DNA from 3 places in the Nitrospirillum guaranorum genome. Region 1 is predicted to be linked to each of the others. Evidence: riboswitches for the same ligand, from Rfam matches in the RefSeq annotation. Region 1 holds a riboswitch; each other region holds the start of a gene.

Region 1 (6,271 bases):
CAGGGTGTCGCCCTGCGACCACGCCTGGGAGAACAGGTTCAGGTGGCGCGGGATGACCTGCTGCAGCGTACCGCGCCGGGCCTCGACGTCGCGGGCGCGGGTGGCGATCTCCTCCAACTCCCCATCCAGGTCCTGCAGGGCGGTGCGCAGCTCCCCTTCCTGCAGGCGGGCCTGGCGCAGGCTGGCGGCGGCCTTGTTGCGCTCCTCCACCGCGGCGCTCACCCGCCGCTCGGTCTTGCGCACCTCGGTGATCAGCCGTTTCAGTGACCAGGCCATGATGGCGCCGCCCACCGCCATGGCGCAGACGTGGGCGGGGTTGGGGTTGGCGTAGGCTTCGGCCAGGGCGTCGGACAGCATCATGGCAACACTCTCCTCAGCCCGGCCGCACAACGCCGCGCTGGGCACCGGGGGCGCCGGAGCCCTGGACCTGCCGCACGTTGGTGACGCTGTAGCCGTCGGCCAGCGCGAATTCCTGCTGCAAGGCGGTGCGGGCCTCCATCTCCGTCCGGGCCCAAACGCGGGCGCGGTGCAGATGACGCCATAGCGGGCAGATCGATTCCATGCCCGCGACCACGCCGTTGGTCAGCGCGCTGTTGCTGATGTCGGCGGAATAAAGCGCCAAGCCGCTGGCCGAGGGGCCGCCCAAGTCGTGCCACACCTCCACCCGCCGCCGCTCGAACTCCTCACATTCCTTTTCCAAGCGCTGGAGGGTGCTGGTCTCGCGAAAGCGCAGGGCGATGCGCGCGTCGCGCACCCGGGCGGTGTCGCGGTTGGCCGCCGCCACCTTTTCCGCCGTGCGCCGGATCTGCTCGATTTCCTTTTTCACCTTCGCGTGGCGGGCGATCATCTCATAGACGTCGTTGATGACCAGGCGCAGCAGTTCCAGCAGCAACACCCCCGCCAGGATGGCGCCCACGATGGTTATGATCACCAGATCCGGTTTCTCGAAGTGCACCAGGGCCTCGGCAGTCGGGGAATGAACGGTCGCGCTATCGCATGGAAGTCCACTTCAAGGTTGTACGGTCAATTGATGGTTAACGGGCCCTAAATCCGAAATTTTAAATAAAATCTTCCGTATAGGGCCCGTCACGGCGGGTGAGGAGGAACTTACGCGGCCGCGCGGGCCAAATCCCGGATGTCGGCCACCAGCTGCTCCACCCGATCCGACTGGGTATCCCAGGCGAACATGAAGCGGGCGCCACCGCCGATGAAGGTGTAGAAGCGCCAGCCGCGCGCCCGCAGGCCGTCCAGCACCGCCGCCGGCGCCGTCAGGAACACGGCGTTGGCCTGGACCGGGAATAGGGGTGCCACGCCCGGCACCCCCGCGAGGCCCGCCGCCAACCGCTGGGCCCCGGCATTGGCATGGGCGGCGTTGCGCAGCCAGGCGCCGTTCTCCAGCATGCGCACCCAGGGGGCGGACAGGAAGCGCATCTTGGACGCCAGCTGGCCCGCCTGCTTGCAGCGGTAGTCGAAATCCTCGGCCAGGGCCCGGTCGAAGAACAGGATGGCCTCGCCCACCGCCATGCCGTTCTTGGTGCCGCCGAAACACAGCACGTCCACCCCCGCCCGCCAGGTCATCTCCGCGGGGGAACAGCCCAGGCTGGCGCAGGCGTTGGCGAAGCGGGCGCCATCCATGTGCAGGCGCAGGCCCAGGTCGCGGCAGACGGCGGAGATGGCGCGGATCTCATCCAGGCTGTAGACCTGCCCGGTCTCCGTCGGCTGGGTGATGGTGATGGCACGGGGCTTGGGGAAATGGATGTCCGACCGGCCGGTGGCCAGCGCCCGGATGGCGTCGGGCGTCAGCTTGCCGTCCGCCGTCTGGGCCACCAACAGCTTGGACCCGTTGGAGAAGAACTCCGGCGCGCCGCATTCATCCGTCTCCACGTGGGCGGAGGCCGAGCAGATGACGCTGTGGTAGGACTGGCAGAGCGAGGCCAGGGCCAGCGAGTTGGCGGCGGTGCCGTTGAAGGCGAAGAACACGTCGCAGGGGGTGCCGAACAGCTGGCGGAAGGCGTCGGCGGCCTTCGCCGTCCATACATCCTCGCCATAAGCGGCGGCGTGGCCGCTGTTGGCCTCCGCCATGGCGGCCCAAGCCTCCGGGCAGACACCAGAATAATTGTCGCTGGCGAATTGCTGGGCGGCGAACTGCTGGGCGGCGAATTGGGCGGGTAGCGTATCGGTGGTCATGGGGAACGCAGCCTTCATGGTCTCAAGTCCGGACCAAGAGCGAAACGGACTCACGTGGCTGCTTCCCGTTCATTGCCGGATCGGCCACATCCTTCCCCTTTGGGGGAAGCGCCACCTTGCCGGGTAGAGCAGGTTGGCGTTGAGCGTCAGCTCAACTCTTGATGCACGGGCAGAGGGATAGCCGCTGGCGGCCGCGGGCGCAAGCCCCCAGAGGCGGCGGCGGCGGCATGGGTGATCTTCGGCGCGGCCTCAGCCGCTGGCGGCCGGGGCGGGGGTCAGGCCCATGCCGCGCGGCATGCCCTGCATGGCGGCGGGCGGGCGCACCGGCAGCGGCTTGGGGCCGGTGGAGGAGCCGGCGGAAACGGGTGTTTCCCCCACCGCGCCAACGCCCACCCCGTCGCTTCCCATCACGCCGCCGCCCATCAAGTCACCCCCCATCAAGTCACTAAGGGCCTCATCCTCCGCCGGCGGTTCCACCGTCGCGGCGCCGGCACCGTCGACGGCGGGCCCCTCGTCACCCAACGAGATGGGAAGGACGCTGCTGATGGTGTAGCCGCCCTCGTTCGCCAACCGGTTGGTGACCAACGCGCGGAAGTCGGCCTCGGTGGGGGCGTAGCCGTGCACCACCCCGGCCTCGGCCATGCCGCCCACGGTGCGGCCCACGTGGCGGGGCGCCACCACGCTGCGCAGATGCGCCTCGTACAGGTGATCACCCTGGGCCCACTCCAGGGAGACCAGGTTCAACGGCCGGGGCGTGGCCTGGCGCAGCACCGCCATGCGGTTCTGCACCTCCTCCGTCCGGCGCGCGATCTCGCGCAGCGCCTCCTCCCCCTCCTCCAGCGCCTGGAGCAGTTGCTCCTCCTGCTGGCGGGCGACGCGCAGGTCGGCAGCGGCCTCGTTCTTCTCGTCCACCGTGGCGGCGATGCGCCGCTCCGTCTCGCGGATCTTGAACAGGATGCGGCGGACGGAGAAGGCCAGGAAGGCCCCACCGATGGCCAGGATGATGAAGACCATGAAGTTGAGGTTGCTGTAGCCGCCCGTCATCAGCGCACCATGCGCCGGTGCGGTCGCACCAGGCAGGACTGCGCCGCCGACCGGCCGGCGGCCGCCGCCTCCGCCACCGCCTTGAAGCCCTGGGCGGCGCGCAAATTGTTGACGCTGAAGCCATCCTTGGGACTGAAGGCCAGCAGCAGGCGGGAACGGGCCTGGCGCTCATTCCCCGCCCATACCCGGACGCGGTGGGTGTAGCGCCAGATGGGGCAGATTTCCTCCATCCCCGCCGCCGCCCGTTCCATCAGGCTGCGGTTGTTCAGGTCCGCCAGATAGAGCTGGTCGTCCAGCGTGGCGTCGCCCACCTCGTGCCACACTTCCACCCGCCGCCGCTCCAGTTCCTCCCGCTCCTGCTCCATGCGGTGCAGGATGGTGTTGAGGCGGAAGCGCTCGGCATTGCGCCGGTCGCGCAGGGCGGCGTTGGCCCGGTTGGTGGCCCACAAGTTTTCCGTGGTGCGGCGGGTCTGCTGGATCTCGTACTTGATGCGACGGTATTTCGCCGCCCATTCGTAGATGTCCACGATCACCAGGCGCAGCACTTCCAGCAGCGCGATGGCGGCCACAACGGCGCCCGCGACCGACAGCACCACCAGATCCGACTGCGCGACCTGCACGGGGACCTACCCTGACTTACCTCTCCCGCTCATACCCGAAGGATACAGCCTAAGGCCGTAGGCGGCCCGCCCAAATTACCCGCCTAAGTCATCAGGACAGGCCCCCTGTCCAACCGGGGAGGGCAGATGGGCAGCAATGGCCGCAGGCGCTGGCCCGATGCCCTTCCGCCCCGCTGGGAAAGGGGGGTTGGCGCCGCGCCACCCCCTCCCCTATCCTGGCCGTCAACCATAATTCCAACGGAACCCGCCCCATGGACAGCCGCCTCGACACGGCCACGCCCCACGCCATCCACCTTCGCGACCACGCCCCGCCGGCCTGGCTGATCGATACCGTGGACCTGCATGTCGATTTGCGGGAAGAGGCGGCCACCATCCGTTCCACCCTGGCGGTGCGGCGGAACCCGGCCTCGGGGAACACCACCGCCACGCTGGACCTGGACGGCCAGGAACTGGAACTGCTGGCCGTGCGGGTGGACAACCGCCTGCTGGGGCCCGACGATTACACCCTGACGCCGGACCGGCTGACCCTGGCCGGCCTGGCCGACCACGCCACGGTGGAGATCACCACCCGCACCCGGCCGCAGGACAACACGGCGCTGGAGGGGCTGTACAAGTCCTCCGGCAACTACTGCACCCAGTGCGAGGCGGAAGGCTTCCGCAAGATCACCTATTTCCTGGACCGCCCGGACGTGATGGCCCGCTACACCACCACCATCGAGGCGGAGCGGGCGCGCTATCCCGTGCTGCTGTCCAACGGCAACCTGACGGCCAGCGGCGACAGCGCGACCGAGGCCGGGCGCCACTGGGCGCGGTGGGAGGATCCCTGGCCCAAGCCCTGCTACCTGTTCGCGCTGGTGGCCGGCAACCTGGTGCACATCGAGGACCGCTTCACCACCCGCTCGGGCCGCGAGGTGGCCCTGCGCATCTATGTCGAGCCGGGGAACGAGGCCAAGTGCGGCCACGCCATGGAGTCGCTGAAGAAGTCCATGAAGTGGGATGAGGACGTCTACGGCCTGGAATACGACCTGGACATCTTCAACATCGTCGCCGTGTCCGACTTCAACATGGGGGCGATGGAGAACAAGAGCCTGAACGTCTTCAACACCAAGTACATCCTGGCCCAGCCGGAGACGGCCACCGATACCGACTTCCTCGGGATCGAGACGGTGGTGGCGCACGAGTATTTCCATAATTGGACGGGCAATCGCGTCACCTGCCGCGACTGGTTCCAGCTGAGCCTGAAGGAAGGCCTGACCGTCTTCCGCGACCAGGAATTCTCCGCCGACATGAACTCCGCGCCGGTGAAACGCATCCAGGACGTGCAGCGCCTGCGCCAGGTGCAGTTCAACGAGGACGCCGGCCCCACCGCCCATTCCGTGCGGCCGGAAAGCTATATCGAGATCAGCAACTTCTACACGCCCACCGTCTATGAGAAGGGGGCGGAGGTGCTGCGCATGTACCGCACCCTGCTGGGCCATGCGGGGTATCGCAAGGGCATCGACCTGTACTTCGCCCGCCACGACGGCCAGGCGGTGACGACGGACGACTTCCTGGCCGCCATGGTTGAGGCCAACGGCCAAAAGCCCACCGATCCGCTGTGGGCGCAGTTCCAGCGCTGGTATTCCCAGGCCGGCACGCCGGTGGTGTCGGGCGAAGGCCGACACGATGCCGCCGCCGGCACCTACACCCTGACCCTGCGCCAAACGGTGCCGGCGACGCCGGGCCAGCCGGACAAGCTGCCCCAGGTCATCCCCGTGGCCCTGGGCCTGGTGGGCCCGGACGGCACGGATTTGCCCCTCACCCTCCAGGGTGAAACCGAAACCGGCGCCACCACGCGCACCCTCGCCCTGACGGAGGCGGAGCAGAGCTACACCTTCACCGGCGTGCCGCAAGCGCCGGTGCCCTCCCTGCTGCGCGGCTTCTCCGCCCCGGTGCGGCTGGACCTCAAGCAGGACGACGCCGCGCTGACCTTCCTGATGGCCCACGACAGCGACGCCTTCAACCGGTGGGAGGCGGGGCAGACCCTGGCCACCCGCCTGATCCTGGCCGATGTCGACGCCCGGGCCAAAGGCGCCGAGGCCGCCGTGCCCCAGGCCTACATCGACGCCACGGCCCAAACCCTGGCGCGGGCGGGGGAGGACCGGGCGTTCGCCGCCCTGGCGCTGGCCCTGCCCACGGAGGGTTATCTGGGCCAGCAGCGGGCCACGGTGGACGTGGACGGCATCCATGCCGCCCGCCTGGCCCTGCGCCGCACCCTGGCGCGAGAGCTGAACGGCGCCTTCCGCAAGGCCTATGACGGCAACCGCACCGACGGCGCCTTCACCATCACCCCCGACGCCATGGGCCGCCGCGCGCTCAAGAACGCGGCGCTGGCCTACCTGATGGCGCTGGACGACGCCCCGGCCCGCGCCCTGTGCCTG
Region 2 (6,271 bases), on a different contig from region 1:
TGGAGGCGTTCATCGAGTTCGTGCGCGCCCATCGCAACCTCTACCGCATCGTGATGGAGGCGCAGTTCGTTGCCGAGGATGCCTACCGGCGCTACTATCAGGTGTTCGCCGACGGCTATATCAACAATTTGGAGTCGGCCAAGAAACGGGGGGAGATACGCGAGGGCGACGTGGAGGTGCGGGCCTGGGCCTTGATCGGCGTCAGTGTCTTCATCGGCCAGCGCTATGCCGTCTGGGGCGACGACCGCCCGGCGGCGGAGGTCGCGGCGGAGGCGGCGGACTTCATCGCCCGGGGCCTGAAGCCGTAATTGACCAAGCCTTAAGTTGACTGGATCATTTCTGAACCGGAACGACGAGGGAGCGGGGCGCCCGGCGCCAAACCATGTGGGATCTGTTCGACCTGACGGCGCAGCGCGCCCGGTTGTCGCCGGACCGCAGGGCCCTGGTGGACCTCACTGCCGGCGAGGGGGCCGGCGTGGCGCTGACCTATGCCGGCCTGGACGACCGCGCCGCGCGTGCCGCCGGCCTGCTGGCCGCCCTGGGCGCCGAACCCGGCGACCGGGTGGCGGTGCTGTGCCGCAACCGGCCGGATTTCTTCACGCTGCTGTTCGCCTGCGCCAAGCTGGGCTGCCTGCTGGTGCCGCTGAATTGGCGCATGCCGGCGGCGGAACTGGCCCCCGTGCTGGCCGATTGCCAACCCCGGCTGCTGTTCCATGGGGGCGAGGATCGGGCCACGGCCCAGGCCCTGGCCGCTGGGCCGGCCCTTGTCGATCTGGACGATGACTTCGAAGCTCTGGTGGCGAAGCAGCCGCCGTTGCCGTCCCGCGAGGTCTGGCCGGCCGATGACGTCTGGTATCTGCTTTACACCTCCGGCACGACGGGGGAGCCCAAGGCCGTGCTCTACACCTACGGCATGGCCATGGCGAACTACGTCAACCTGCGCCAGGGCGTGGATTTGTCGGAGGACGACCGCACCCTGAACTACCTGCCGCTGTTCCATACCGCCGGCATTAACCTGCACACCCTGCCGCTGCTGATGGCGGGGGGCGAGGTGCTGGTGCAGTCGCAATTCGATGCCGGCGCCGTGCTGGACCTGATCACCCAGGGCCGCATCACCACCTTCTTCGGCGTGCCGGCGGTCTATCGCCAACTGGCGCTGCATCCCCGATTCAGGACCACCGACCTGGGCGCCGTGCGGCGCTGGGCCTGCGGCGGCGCCCCGCTGGAGGATGCGTTGGCCCGCCGGTTTGTCGAGCGCGGCGCCCTCGTGTGCAATGGCATGGGCATGACGGAGACGGGTCCCACCCTGTTCCTGAACGACCCGGCCGGGGCCGCCGCCAAGCTGGGATCCATCGGCAAGCCGCAGATCCTGTGCCGGGTGCGCGTGGTGGACGGGGCCGGGCGGGACGTGCCGCCTGGTCAAGTGGGCGAGGTCTGGGTCAAGGGCGCCGCGGTCACGCCTGGCTATTGGCGCCAGCCGGCGGCCACCGCCGCCGCCTTTTCGCCGGACGGTTGGCTGCGTACCGGCGACTTGGTGCGCCAGGACGGAGACGGCTACTACTACCCCGTGGGGCGGTTGAAGGAGATGTTCATCTCGGGCGGGGAGAACGTCTATCCGGTGGAGGTGGAGAACGCCCTGCTGCGTCATCCCGGCGTGCTGGAGGTGGCCGTGGTGGCCGTGCCCGATCCCGTGTGGGGGGAGGTGGGGCATGCCCACGTCCGCGCCCAGCCCGGTACCGACGTCGACAGCCTGGCCAGGCATTGCCGCGGGCTATTGGCCGGGTACAAGGTGCCGCGCCGCTTCGTGCTGGTGGAGGATTTTCCCCGCACCGCCGCCGGCAAGATCCAGAAGCACCGCCTGGTGCCACCGCCGGGCCTGGATCTGGCCTCGTGATCCTCAGCCGCGCCCTGACCCAGGACGATTTCCACGCCTTCGCCCGGTTGTCGGGCGATGACAACCCCATCCATGTCGACCCCGGCCACGCCGCCCGCACACGCTTCGGCCGCACCGTGGCGCATGGTGCGCTGCTATGCGCACTGCTGCGCGGCCTGGCCGCCGATGCGCGGCCGGGGCAGCCCCTGGCCCGCCTCGCCGTGACCTTCCCGGCCCCGGCCTACGCGGACGAGGCGCTGACCTTCCGCGCCGACCCTCAGGACGGCGCCCATGTGCGCCTGCTGGCCCAGCGGCAGGTGGATGGCCAGGCGGTGTGCGACGGGGTGGCCACCCTGGCCCCGCTGGCGCCGGATAGGGACTGGCACGAGCCGCCGCCGGGTGCCGCCGCCCACATCACCCGCCTTTACGCCGACCAGGATTTGGCGCTTTACGAGCGCCTGACCGGCCATCGCCTGCGCGAGCCGCTGGTGCTGAGCCTCTTCTCCTTCCTGCTGGGCGTCCGCCTGCCGGGGCCGGGCACCAACTACCTCAAGCAAGACACGGTGTTCTGGCGCCGCGTGCCCTTGGATGCGGCGCTGTCCGCCACCGTGGCCATCATCCGCCTGCGGCCTGAAAAGCGGCTGGTGGATTTGGCCACGGTCTGCCGTATCCACGACAGCGGGCGCGACGGCGAGATCGTCGCCACGGGGCGCGCCCTGGTGCTGGCGCCGCACTGGACGCCGGATGACTGGGCCAGCCATGCCCAATTGGCCGCTTGCCAGGCCTGACGGTTGGGCGTATCCACAAGCCGCCGGTATTCGTGCCGGCACTGTTGCATCAGGAGCGGGACCGGCGTCCCGCACCAACCTGCCAACCCAGGCAAGGTGGTTTCCGCGTTTACGCGGAGATGTGGCGGCCCCCGGTTTTCCGGGCGGCGGCAACCAAGTGGGTCGCAGCGTATGGTCGCGTCATGCCGGGTCCGTTCCGTTTGGAGTGGACCTTCCGTGCATATTCCCGCCGCTTTCCCGCTCGATACGCCCGCCACCGTTACGCAAGAGGAAGAGGCTTCGCGAGGCCCTGTCCTGGATACGGCCCCGGGCATCGCCAGCCATCCGGGCGACACCGTGCACCTGCTGCGGGAAGAGCGCATGCCCCTTGCCGGCGTGCCGGACTGCGTCGCCCGCACCTACGCCGTCGTCCACCGTCGCCACGGCCTGTACACCCATATCTACACGGTGCTGGAAAGCCGGCAGCATGTGCGCCGGGTGACCCATTTGCGGCGGGTTCTGGACGGTGAACGGCTCGCCGCCGCCCGTGCCTGGGTGCTGGCCGGCCGCCACCTTGGACGCCTGGCTTTTTGACGCCAGGTTTGGGTCAGGTCTTCGGCATCGCCGGCTGCAGATAGCGCATCAGCACCATCATCTCGGCGGCGTAGCCGTCGACATCGGGCGGGTCGTCCATGGCGTGCAGGATCTGCGCGCGCCCTTGCATCCAGGTGGACACGATCTGCGCCTGGAAGGGGGAGAGGGAGGCCTGGAGGCCCACCACGTAGTCCAACGCCGCGCGGATGCGCGAGCCGCGATCCTGGCGGAAGGCCAGGTACAGCGGCACCAGCGTGGCGTCGCGGCAGGATTCCAGGGCGAAGTCACCCATGGCGTGGGTGGTGTTGCGGCCGGCGATGCGTCCGCCTTCCACCGGCGTCAGCATGTGGTCGGCGACGGCCCGCAGGAAGATGCCCAGCGGCGGCGGCTCGCGATGCACCGTCGGGATTTCGCGGCGCAACTCCTCATGGATGAACTGGAAGGCGCGCCGGATGATGTCGCCGCGTGAGCGGAAGTAGTAGGTGGTGGAGGAGAGGGAGACGCCCGCCCGCTGCGCCACCGCGCGATGGGTCACGGCGGCCACGCCCTGGTCGATGATGGTGGCGACGGCGGCGGCGACGATGCGCCGCTCCGTCTCTCCCACCGGCTCCCCGGCGTCATCGCCCGCACCGCCGGGACGACGCAGACGCCCATACCATAAGGCGCCGCGGCCTTCTTCCGGGTCGCACAGTTGGCGGATGTTCTCCACCACCGACAGGGCGAAGCCCGACGCGCCGCCAGCCACCAGCAAGGTGGACCGGTCGCCCACCAGATAGTGGGTCATGATGTCGGCGATATGGGTGGGCAGGCCGGCCAGCGCGAACAGGTCGCGATAACGGCCCCGGCGCTCCTCATACCACTGCGTCAGGATGGGGCGCAGGGCGGGGGTATGGCGGGCTTGATGGATCAACTCATACCACACCAGCTCGATGGTGCCCTGGCGGGACGACAGGTCCAGCGCCTGCACCACCAGCGCGTCGGCCAGGGCGTGGACGGGCAGGCCGCCATCGCCCAACGACACGCGGAACTGTGCCCACGCTTGCCGGTCACGCTCCGCCGCGGCCAGGAACACGGCCTGGGTCAGGCTGTCCTTGTCGCCCAGGTGATAGGGGACGGCGCTGGTGGACAGGCCGGCGGCGGCGGCCAGGTTGCGGACGCTCAGCGCCTTCAGCCCGCCCTGCGCCAGCAGGGTGTGCGCCTGGTCGATCAGCCGTTCCCGGGTGCCGTCCTGGGGCCGGGCCGCCGTGCGGGATGGCGGCGAACCTCCCGCCGCCGCCGGCGGGGCATCGGAAAGGGACGGGTCCAGGGGGGGGATCAGGCCGGGCTTCATGACCGCGCTTTTATCTGCCGAAGCGCACTGATAGTCCATCCCCGACACGACGGCAACGGCGCCGTGTCAGAATACGTCACAACGGTCCCGAAAGGGCGGCCCGGCCCGGGGTCACACCGGCTGGCAGTAGGCGCCGCCTAGTGATTTTCGGCCAGATACGCGGCGCTGAAGGTCTTCTTGGCTTCGGCGATGGGGCTCAGGGTCGGATAGAATTGCACGAAAGTAGTGTTCACCGCGCCGTGCTCCCGATGGCAGCTGTAGCAGCTCTGCTCCACCGGCAACTGCTCCGCCGGCGGGGGCGCCGCCTTGCCCGCGTCGAAGGAATAGAAGCCCCAGCCGTCGTCGTGGAAGCGGGCGGAATCTTTCACGTGGACCTCCAGCCCCATGACCTCCGGCGTCTGGAAATGGCCGGACTTGTTGATGGAGCCTTTGTCCGCCGCCCCGCGCACCTCCAGCACAAAGGTGGTCTTCTCCGGCCAGGTGCCCGTCTGTTTGAAGGCCAGGTAGGCCTCACGGTTCACGAAGACGTTGTCGAACATGGAATGGCCCATGCGCATGGCCGGGCCATAGGCCATGTCGATGCCGGTGGTGACATAGACCCATTCCCGGTAGTCGGCGGGGAAGGTCAGGCGGTCGTCCTTGTCGAATTGCGGAACGAAGGGGGCGGGGGGGCCGTCCGCGGCGCCGGCATCGATGGCGGGGGTGATCAGCAGGCAAAGCAGGGGCATCGCCGCCGCGAGGCGGCGGGCAGGGGAAAACCAGGCCATGGGGCCCTCCGGTGGTTCAGGGTTGGATGGGACGGCTCAGCTGCTGCCGGCCGGTGAGAAATGCGCCTGATATTGGCTGGGGGACACGCCGTAGCGTTGGCGGAAAGCCCGGCGGAACGCGTCGGCGCTGCGGAAGCCGATGGCGGCGGCCAGCGTCTCCACGCTCACGCCCGGCTGCACCAGGCGGCGGCATGCCTCGCCCAGGCGCAGGTCGGCGACATAGTCGGCTGGGGGGCGGCCCAGGGCGGCGGTGAAGCGGCGCCGGAACTGCCGGGGGCTGAGGTTCACCCGCGTCGCCAGCTCCTCCACCGACAAATCGCGGTCCAGGTTGCCCAGCATCCAGGCCGACAGGTCGGCGAAGCGGTCGGCCGCCCGGCTTTGAAACCGCAGGGGTTCGGAGAATTGCGCCTGGCCGCCCGGGCGCTTCACGAACACCACCAGTTCCCGGGCCGTCGCCAGGGCCAATGCCGGCCCATGGTCCTCCTCCACCAGCGACAGGGCCAGGTCGATGCCGGCGGTGACGCCGGCCGCGGTGTAGAAATCGCCGTCCTTCAGGAACAGGGCGTCGGCGCAAACATTCAACCGGGGGAAGCGGCGGGCCAGATCGGCGGCGTGGCGCCAGTGGGTGGTGACGCGGCGGCCGTCCATCAGGCCGCTGGCCGCCAGGCCGTAGATGCCGGTGCAGACGCTGGCCACCCGGCGGAAGCGATGGGCGTTCCCGGCAAGCCAGCCGGCCACGGCGGCATTGGTCACCGGCTCGCGCAGGCCCTTGCCGCCGGCGATGATCAGCGTGTCCAGGTCCGGCACGTCATCGGCCGCCAGGCTGTGCGCCGGGGTGAAGGTCAGCCCGGACTCGCTGGTGAAAGGCCCCGCCTTCACGCCCAGCGGCACGACGCGGTAGGGGCGCCCACTGGATCCAGTATTGGGGGCCGGCAGGCCC
Region 3 (6,271 bases), 2.1 Mb from region 1:
CCGCCATTCTCCAGCCGGCGGCGGATGAGGGCGCGGCCCTGGTCCAGGGTCTGCCGCATCAGGGCCAGGATGCCGGCGCGCAGGGCGTCCGGCCGCAGGTCGCCATCCGCCAGGTTGGCCATGCGGGTGGTCAGCACCTCGGCCGTGGGCAGCGCCTCCGGCAAGGCGGTTTCATCCAGCGGGGTCGGGGTGGTTTTGGCGGCAGGGGACATGGCGCGGCGGATCTCTGGCAAGGCCCGGCGTTTCGAGCCGGCCGGGCGGGCACCATCCAGGGTCGGGGCACCAGCACCGCGGGTCCCGGGACGGACCGGGAGTATGGCACAAACTTTTTCCCACGCATCACCCCATGCGCGGCCCGACGCCCTCGCTAACCGTTTACCCCCTGACTCTTTTCCTGGGGACTCTTTTCCCGGCGTACCCGCTTTGTCGTCCATCACCGCGGCGTCATCGGCTCCCGATGCGCCGGCGGACCCATCCCTGCCCATATGTCCCATGGCCGCCTTCCGGATTTTGTTGTTCCGTTTTCAGGCTTCACGCTGACTTGATCCTGACGCGCGCCCCTCCCTGTCATCGGGCCCGCGCTTCACGCCGGTTTATCCCGCCCCCTCCATGCCCCGGCGCGGCAGCAGGCGCGGCACCAGCGACAAACGGCGGGCGTTGGCTGAGGCGGCACGGTGGATGGGCGCCAGGCCCAGGCCGCCCAGGCGGCTGGTGGCGTGGCTGAAGCGGGTGAAGGCCCCTGTGGCGGCGCGCAGGGTGGAGGTGACCAGGCGGCGCTCCGCCGTCACCCAATCCCCGGGATGCCAGGACGACCAGGCGGCGCGGGCGAATTCGCCCAGCGCGTCGACCTGATGGTCGCGCCAACGCCACCAAGCATCGTGGAAAGCGCGCATGCCCCCCACCAGGGCCAGGGCCGAGTCCGTGAAGGCCTCCACCTTTTCGCGGCCCATGCGTTCGAATTCGGGATTGGTGCCCAGCGCCACCGGATCGCCACCGGTCTGGGCCAGCAGGCCCAGGCGCGCGGTGATGGTATGGGCGGAGGCGAAGGCGGTCTCGTGCACCCGGGTCGCCACCCGGTCCAGTTCCACCTGGGCCCGCTTCAGGTGCATGGCCTCCGGCGTGCCGGGAATGACCATGCCGATGCGCCCCTTGCCCGCCCTTTTGGCCGGACGCGGGGCGGTGGGGTAAGGGATATGCCGATCCGGCATGGTGAGCGCTCCCTTATGTTGCGCCGCGATAGTGCGCTGCAACATTATGGGAAACGCTTCGTCGCGTCCATAAAGGAAGTGGGCGCCAGCCCTCGATCCAAAGTCTAAGGCGCTACCGGGGTAGAGGACAGCCCGGCCGATGTCGCGGCGGCGCGGGGTCAAGTCCGCGCCGCCGCCCACACCTGTAGTGATGGTGATTTAGCCGGCAGCGGCGGCCAGACCGGCGGCCAAATCGTCGCGCAGATCGTCCGCGTCCTCCAGCCCCACGGAAAAGCGCAGGGTGCCGGGGCTGATGCCCACCTTGGCCTTTTCCTCATCGGTCAGGCGCTGGTGGGTGGTGGTGGCGTTGTGCGTGATCAGGCTCTTGGCGTCGCCCAGGTTGTTGGAGATCTTGATGATCTTCAATGCGTTCAGCAGGCGGAACGCCGCCTCCTTCCCGCCCTTGACGTCGAAGGTGACCAGGGTGCCGCCGGCCTTCATCTGCCGCATGGCCAGGTCATGCTGCGGATGGCTGGGGAGGCCGGGGTACAGCACCGTCTCCACCGCCGGGTGGCTTTCCAGGAATTGGGCCAGCGCCAAGGCGGAGGCCGCCTGGGCATTCACGCGCAGCTCCAGCGTCTCCAGCCCCTTCAGCAGCACCCAGGCGTTGAAGGGGCTCATGGACGGGCCGGTATGGCGCAGGACGGGGGAGATCAGGGCCGCCACCTCGTCATCGCACAGCACGGCGCCGCCCAGGCAGCGGCCCTGGCCATCGATATGCTTGGTGGCCGAATAGACGACCACGTCGGCGCCCATGTCCTTGGGCCGCTGCAGCACCGGGGTGGCGAAGACGTTGTCGACCACCACGCGGGCGCCGGCCTTGTGGGCCAGGTCGGCCACGGCGGCCACGTCCACCACCTGCATGGTGGGGTTGCTGGGGCTTTCCAGGAAGACGACGGTGGCCGGGGTGGACAGCGCCTCTTCCCACTGCTTCAGGTCAGTCCCCTCAACCAGGGTGCACTGGATGCCGTAGCGCGGCGCCAAATCCTTGATGATGTAGAGGCAGGAGCCGAACAGCGCGTGCGGCGCCACCACCCGGTCGCCGGCCTTCAGCAGGCCCATGACCGCCAGGTTGACGGCGGCCATGCCGCTGGCCGTGGCGATACAGCGGGCGAACCCCTCGTAGCCGGCCAGCCGTTCCTCCAGCATGGCCACGGTGGGATTGCGGAAGCGGGAATAGACGAAGCGCGAGCCGTCGTTGACGAACGCGGCCTCGGCCTCCTCGGCACTGGCGTAGATGAAGCCCGAGGTCAGGAACAAGGCTTCGGAGGTTTCCTCGAAACCGCTGCGGCGGGTGCCGCCATGCACCAGTTGGGTGCGGGGGCGCAGGGTGGCCGGGGGATTGGAATTGTCAGGCGTCTGGCCCATGGCCGTCACTCCGATCATAAGGCAACCGCGACCGGCACGGTGCAATGTGGTCGGTGTACCTTATGTACGGCCCGACCTTTTAGCAGCTTGTTTAACGTGGTCTGCAAGCCGGTCAGCAAATCACCACGGGCTTTGGTTGTAGGCCGGGCCGGCGGGCAGCGTCAACGGTCACCTTGTCATCGCGACAATACGCGGGATGGGATGGGGAACGGTGGGAAGGTCTGCTGGTTTTACCGAGGGCCGCCGCCCACCCGACGCCGGCGGCCGTAATGGCTGGTTGCCGGCCGGACGCTTCCGTGCTAGTCCCGCGCGCGTCAGTCCGCTTCTGCGGAATAGCTGATTTGCTTTTACCGGGAGTCCCAGACCTATGTCCGATGAGACCAGCCTGAACGGCGCCGCTAATGGCGGCAATGGCGCCACCGCCACTGAGGGCGCCGGCATGCTGCCGCTGGTGGTCAATGCCCAGTACGTTCGGGATCTGTCGTTCGAGAACCCCAACGCCCCGGCCAGCCTGATGAACGCCCAGCAGCCGAAGGTCGACCTGCAGGTCGACGTGCAGGCCCGCAACGTGGCGGAGAACGTGCACGAGGTGGCGCTGAACATCCGTGCCGAGGCCAGCCACGAGGGCCGCACCGCCTTCATCGTCGAGCTGTCCTACGCCGGCATCTTCTCCATGCCGCCCATGCCGCTGGACCAGACCCGCGCCGTGCTGCTGATCGAGGCGCCGCGCCTGCTGTTCCCCTTCGCCCGGTCCATCGTGTCGGACGCCGTGCGCGATGGCGGCTTCCCGCCGCTGATGCTGCAGCCCCTGGATTTCGTGGACCTCTATCGCCGCCAGGTGCTGGCGTCGGAGAAGCCGGAAGACATGGCCCAGGCCTGATCCCAAGGTCGAGCCTTGATCAGGAAAAGCCGCCCGGCGCCCATGCCCGGGCGGTTTTCTTTTGGGCTTTCAGCCGCGCGCCGCGCGAATCAGGGCGTCCACCGTCACGGCGTCGGCGCCGGCGGGCACGGCCGCCAGGGGCAAGCCAAGGACGCCCAGGCCGGACAGGGATTCAGCCGAGCCGGCCACCACGTCCCAGTCGCTGGTGCTGGCCTTCAGCGCGCCCTGCGCCTCGCGTGCCGAGGCGGCGAGCGTCACCTCCAGTCCCAGGGTCTCCAGCGCGCCCGCCAGGCGGGCCAGCGCGCCGCCGACCAGCAGAACCCGGAGGGTGGAGACGGGGCGCGTGCGGGGCACCTTGGCCACCAGTTGCCGCGCCTCTTCCGCTGCGGCCAGGATGCGGGCGGCGAAGTCTTGTTCCTGCCCGCCAGCCGGCAGATCCGCCGCCAGCAGGCTGGAATAGCCGTGGATGGCAGTCAGCAGGTTGTTGAGGTCATGCAGGAAGGTGGCGGGAACCACCCGGCCCTCGGCATCCCCTTTGCCGTCAGCTGGCAATACCCATCTCCACCGCGCGCATCACCGCCTGGGTGCGGTTCTTGGCGCCCAGCTTGCGGCAGATGCCCCGGACGTGCAGCTTCACCGTCACTTCTTCCAGTTCCAGCGAGCGCGCGATCTCCTTGTTGGAGCGGCCCTGCAGCAGATAGTCCAGCACCTCGCGCTCACGCCGGGTGAAGCTGGCGCCATCGGCGGTGTCGGCGGTGTTGACGTCGGCCGGGATGAACCGTTCACCCGCCAGCATGGTCTGGATGGCGGACAGGAGTTCCGTGGCGCTCAGGGTCTTGGGCAGGAAACCGACGGCACCCCGGGTGAAGGCGCCCCGGATCTCATCCGGCCGGGCCAAGCCCGACATCAGCGCCACCTTCAGCAGGGGGAATTCGGTGCGCACGCGCTGCAGCCCGTCCAACCCGTTCATCCCCGGCATGCGCAGATCCAGGATCAGCAGGTCGATGGCCTTGTCCTGGCGCAGGGCGACGACGGCCTCATCCACGCTGGCGGCCCCCACGACGACCGCGCCCGGCGCCTGTCTTTCGATGTGGGAAGACAACGCGTCGCGCACCAGACCATGGTCATCGGCAATCAGTAAGCGCATGTGAGACGACCCCCGGCGGTTGCTCTATCCAAAAGGATAGACCAATAACCCGTGATATTTGAACCTTTTTTCAGCGTCGGCAAGGGTTGCGCAAGCAGAAATTTCTGGTGTGACGTAATTGAATGTGACCAGTTCTCAATTAAGCCGATGAAACCACGGAAAACCGTGGATCTTGGTTAATGCCTGGTTCATTTCCAAAACAGTGTTTTTACTGACAATAAAAAGGGCGCCACCGCATAGCAATGGCGCCCTTGATATCGATACTCGAATTCTTCTTACTGGTTCATGCTCTCGAAGAATTCGGAGTTCTGCTTGCTCTGCTTGAGCTTGTCGATCAGGAATTCCACCGCGTCGGTGGCACCCATCGGGTTCAAAATGCGGCGTCAGGATCCACATCTTGGCCATGGTGCCCTTTTCCACCAACAGCTCTTCCTTGCGGGTGCCCGACTTCTGGATGTCGATGGCCGGGAAGACGCGCTTGTCCGACAGTTTGCGGTCCAGGACGATTTCCGAGTTACCGGTGCCCTTGAACTCTTCGAAGATCACCTCGTCCATGCGCGAGCCGGTGTCGATCAGCGCGGTGGCGATGATGGTCAGGCTGCCGCCTTCCTCGATGTTGCGGGCGGCACCGAAAAAGCGCTTGGGTCGCTGCAGGGCGTTGGCGTCCACACCGCCGGTCAGCACCTTGCCCGAGGACGGCACCACCGTGTTGTAGGCGCGCGCCAGACGGGTGATGCTGTCCAGCAGGATGACGACATCGCGCTTGTGCTCGACCAGGCGCTTGGCCTTTTCCAGCACCATCTCCGTCACCTGCACATGGCGGGTGGCCGGCTCGTCGAAGGTGGAGCTGATGACCTCGCCCCGGACGGAGCGGGCCATGTCGGTCACTTCTTCCGGACGCTCATCGATCAGCAGGACGATGAGGTAGACCTCGGGGTGGTTGGTGGCGATGGAGTGGGCGATGTTCTGCAACATCACCGTCTTGCCGGTGCGGGGCGGCGCCACGATCAGGGCGCGCTGGCCTTTGCCCAGCGGGGCCACCAGGTCGATGACCCGGGTGGTCATGTCCTTCTTGTTGCGGACCGGATCCTCGATTTCCAGCTTCAGCCGCTCTTCCGGATAAAGCGGGGTCAGGTTGTCGAAGTTGATGCGGTGACGCACCTTGTCCGGATGGTCGAAGTTGATCGAGCCGACCTTCAGCAAGGCGAAATAGCGCTCACCATCCTTGGGCGAGCGGATCTGGCCTTCCACCGTGTCACCGGTGCGCAGGCCGAAGCGGCGCACCTGGCTGGGGCTGACGTAAATGTCGTCGGGACCCGGCAGGTAGTTGCTCTCGGGCGAGCGCAGGAAGCCGAAGCCGTCCTGCAGAACCTCCAGCACGCCTTCGCCGAAGATGGGGACGTCGTTTTCGGCCAGCTGCTTCAGGATGGCGAACATCATGTCCTGCTTGCGCAGGGTGCCCGCGTTCTCGATCTGCAGCTCTTCCGCGAACGCCAGCAGCTCGGCGGGCGACTTGGCCTTTAACTCTTGGAGATTCATCTTCGTCCTGTCGAGAGCCCCGGGAACGATGACGACGGCTTGGCCGCCGGCCCGGACTCATGGAATAGGGTGTATAGGGTGGAAGGATGG

The links. Region 1 has a riboswitch for S-adenosylmethionine ahead of UAJ10_RS21130 (threonine aldolase family protein). Riboswitches for the same ligand answer to the same signal wherever they lie in the genome.
Region 2: another riboswitch for S-adenosylmethionine. It lies ahead of UAJ10_RS04795 (hypothetical protein); the one in region 1 lies ahead of UAJ10_RS21130 (threonine aldolase family protein).
Region 3: another riboswitch for S-adenosylmethionine. It lies ahead of metZ (O-succinylhomoserine sulfhydrylase); the one in region 1 lies ahead of UAJ10_RS21130 (threonine aldolase family protein).

The regions. Positions count from the first base shown of each region.
Region 1 covers NZ_JAYEES010000003.1:2,643,461-2,649,731, forward strand. Annotated here, with positions in the region: gene UAJ10_RS21120 (hypothetical protein) at 1-360, opposite strand, end outside; gene UAJ10_RS21125 (hypothetical protein) at 374-931, opposite strand; gene UAJ10_RS21130 (threonine aldolase family protein) at 1,108-2,187, opposite strand; SAM-I-IV-variant riboswitch at 2,246-2,357, opposite strand; gene UAJ10_RS21135 (hypothetical protein) at 2,437-3,231, opposite strand; gene UAJ10_RS21140 (hypothetical protein) at 3,231-3,851, opposite strand; gene pepN (aminopeptidase N) at 4,103-6,271, shown strand, end outside.
Region 2 covers NZ_JAYEES010000001.1:1,176,983-1,183,253, reverse strand. Annotated here, with positions in the region: gene UAJ10_RS04810 (TetR/AcrR family transcriptional regulator) at 1-308, shown strand, start outside; gene UAJ10_RS04805 (AMP-binding protein) at 383-1,894, shown strand; gene UAJ10_RS04800 (MaoC family dehydratase) at 1,891-2,661, shown strand; SAM-I-IV-variant riboswitch at 2,703-2,828, shown strand; gene UAJ10_RS04795 (hypothetical protein) at 2,878-3,234, shown strand; gene UAJ10_RS04790 (TetR/AcrR family transcriptional regulator) at 3,248-4,564, opposite strand; gene UAJ10_RS04785 (cytochrome P460 family protein) at 4,702-5,331, opposite strand; gene UAJ10_RS04780 (GlxA family transcriptional regulator) at 5,368-6,271, opposite strand, start outside.
Region 3 covers NZ_JAYEES010000003.1:566,040-572,310, reverse strand. Annotated here, with positions in the region: gene UAJ10_RS11550 ([protein-PII] uridylyltransferase) at 1-212, opposite strand, end outside; gene UAJ10_RS11545 (hypothetical protein) at 594-1,208, opposite strand; gene metZ (O-succinylhomoserine sulfhydrylase) at 1,407-2,615, opposite strand; SAM riboswitch at 2,675-2,752, opposite strand; gene secB (protein-export chaperone SecB) at 2,983-3,495, shown strand; gene UAJ10_RS11530 (hypothetical protein) at 3,565-4,047, opposite strand; gene UAJ10_RS11525 (response regulator) at 4,037-4,642, opposite strand; partial or broken gene rho (transcription termination factor Rho) at 4,918-6,181, opposite strand.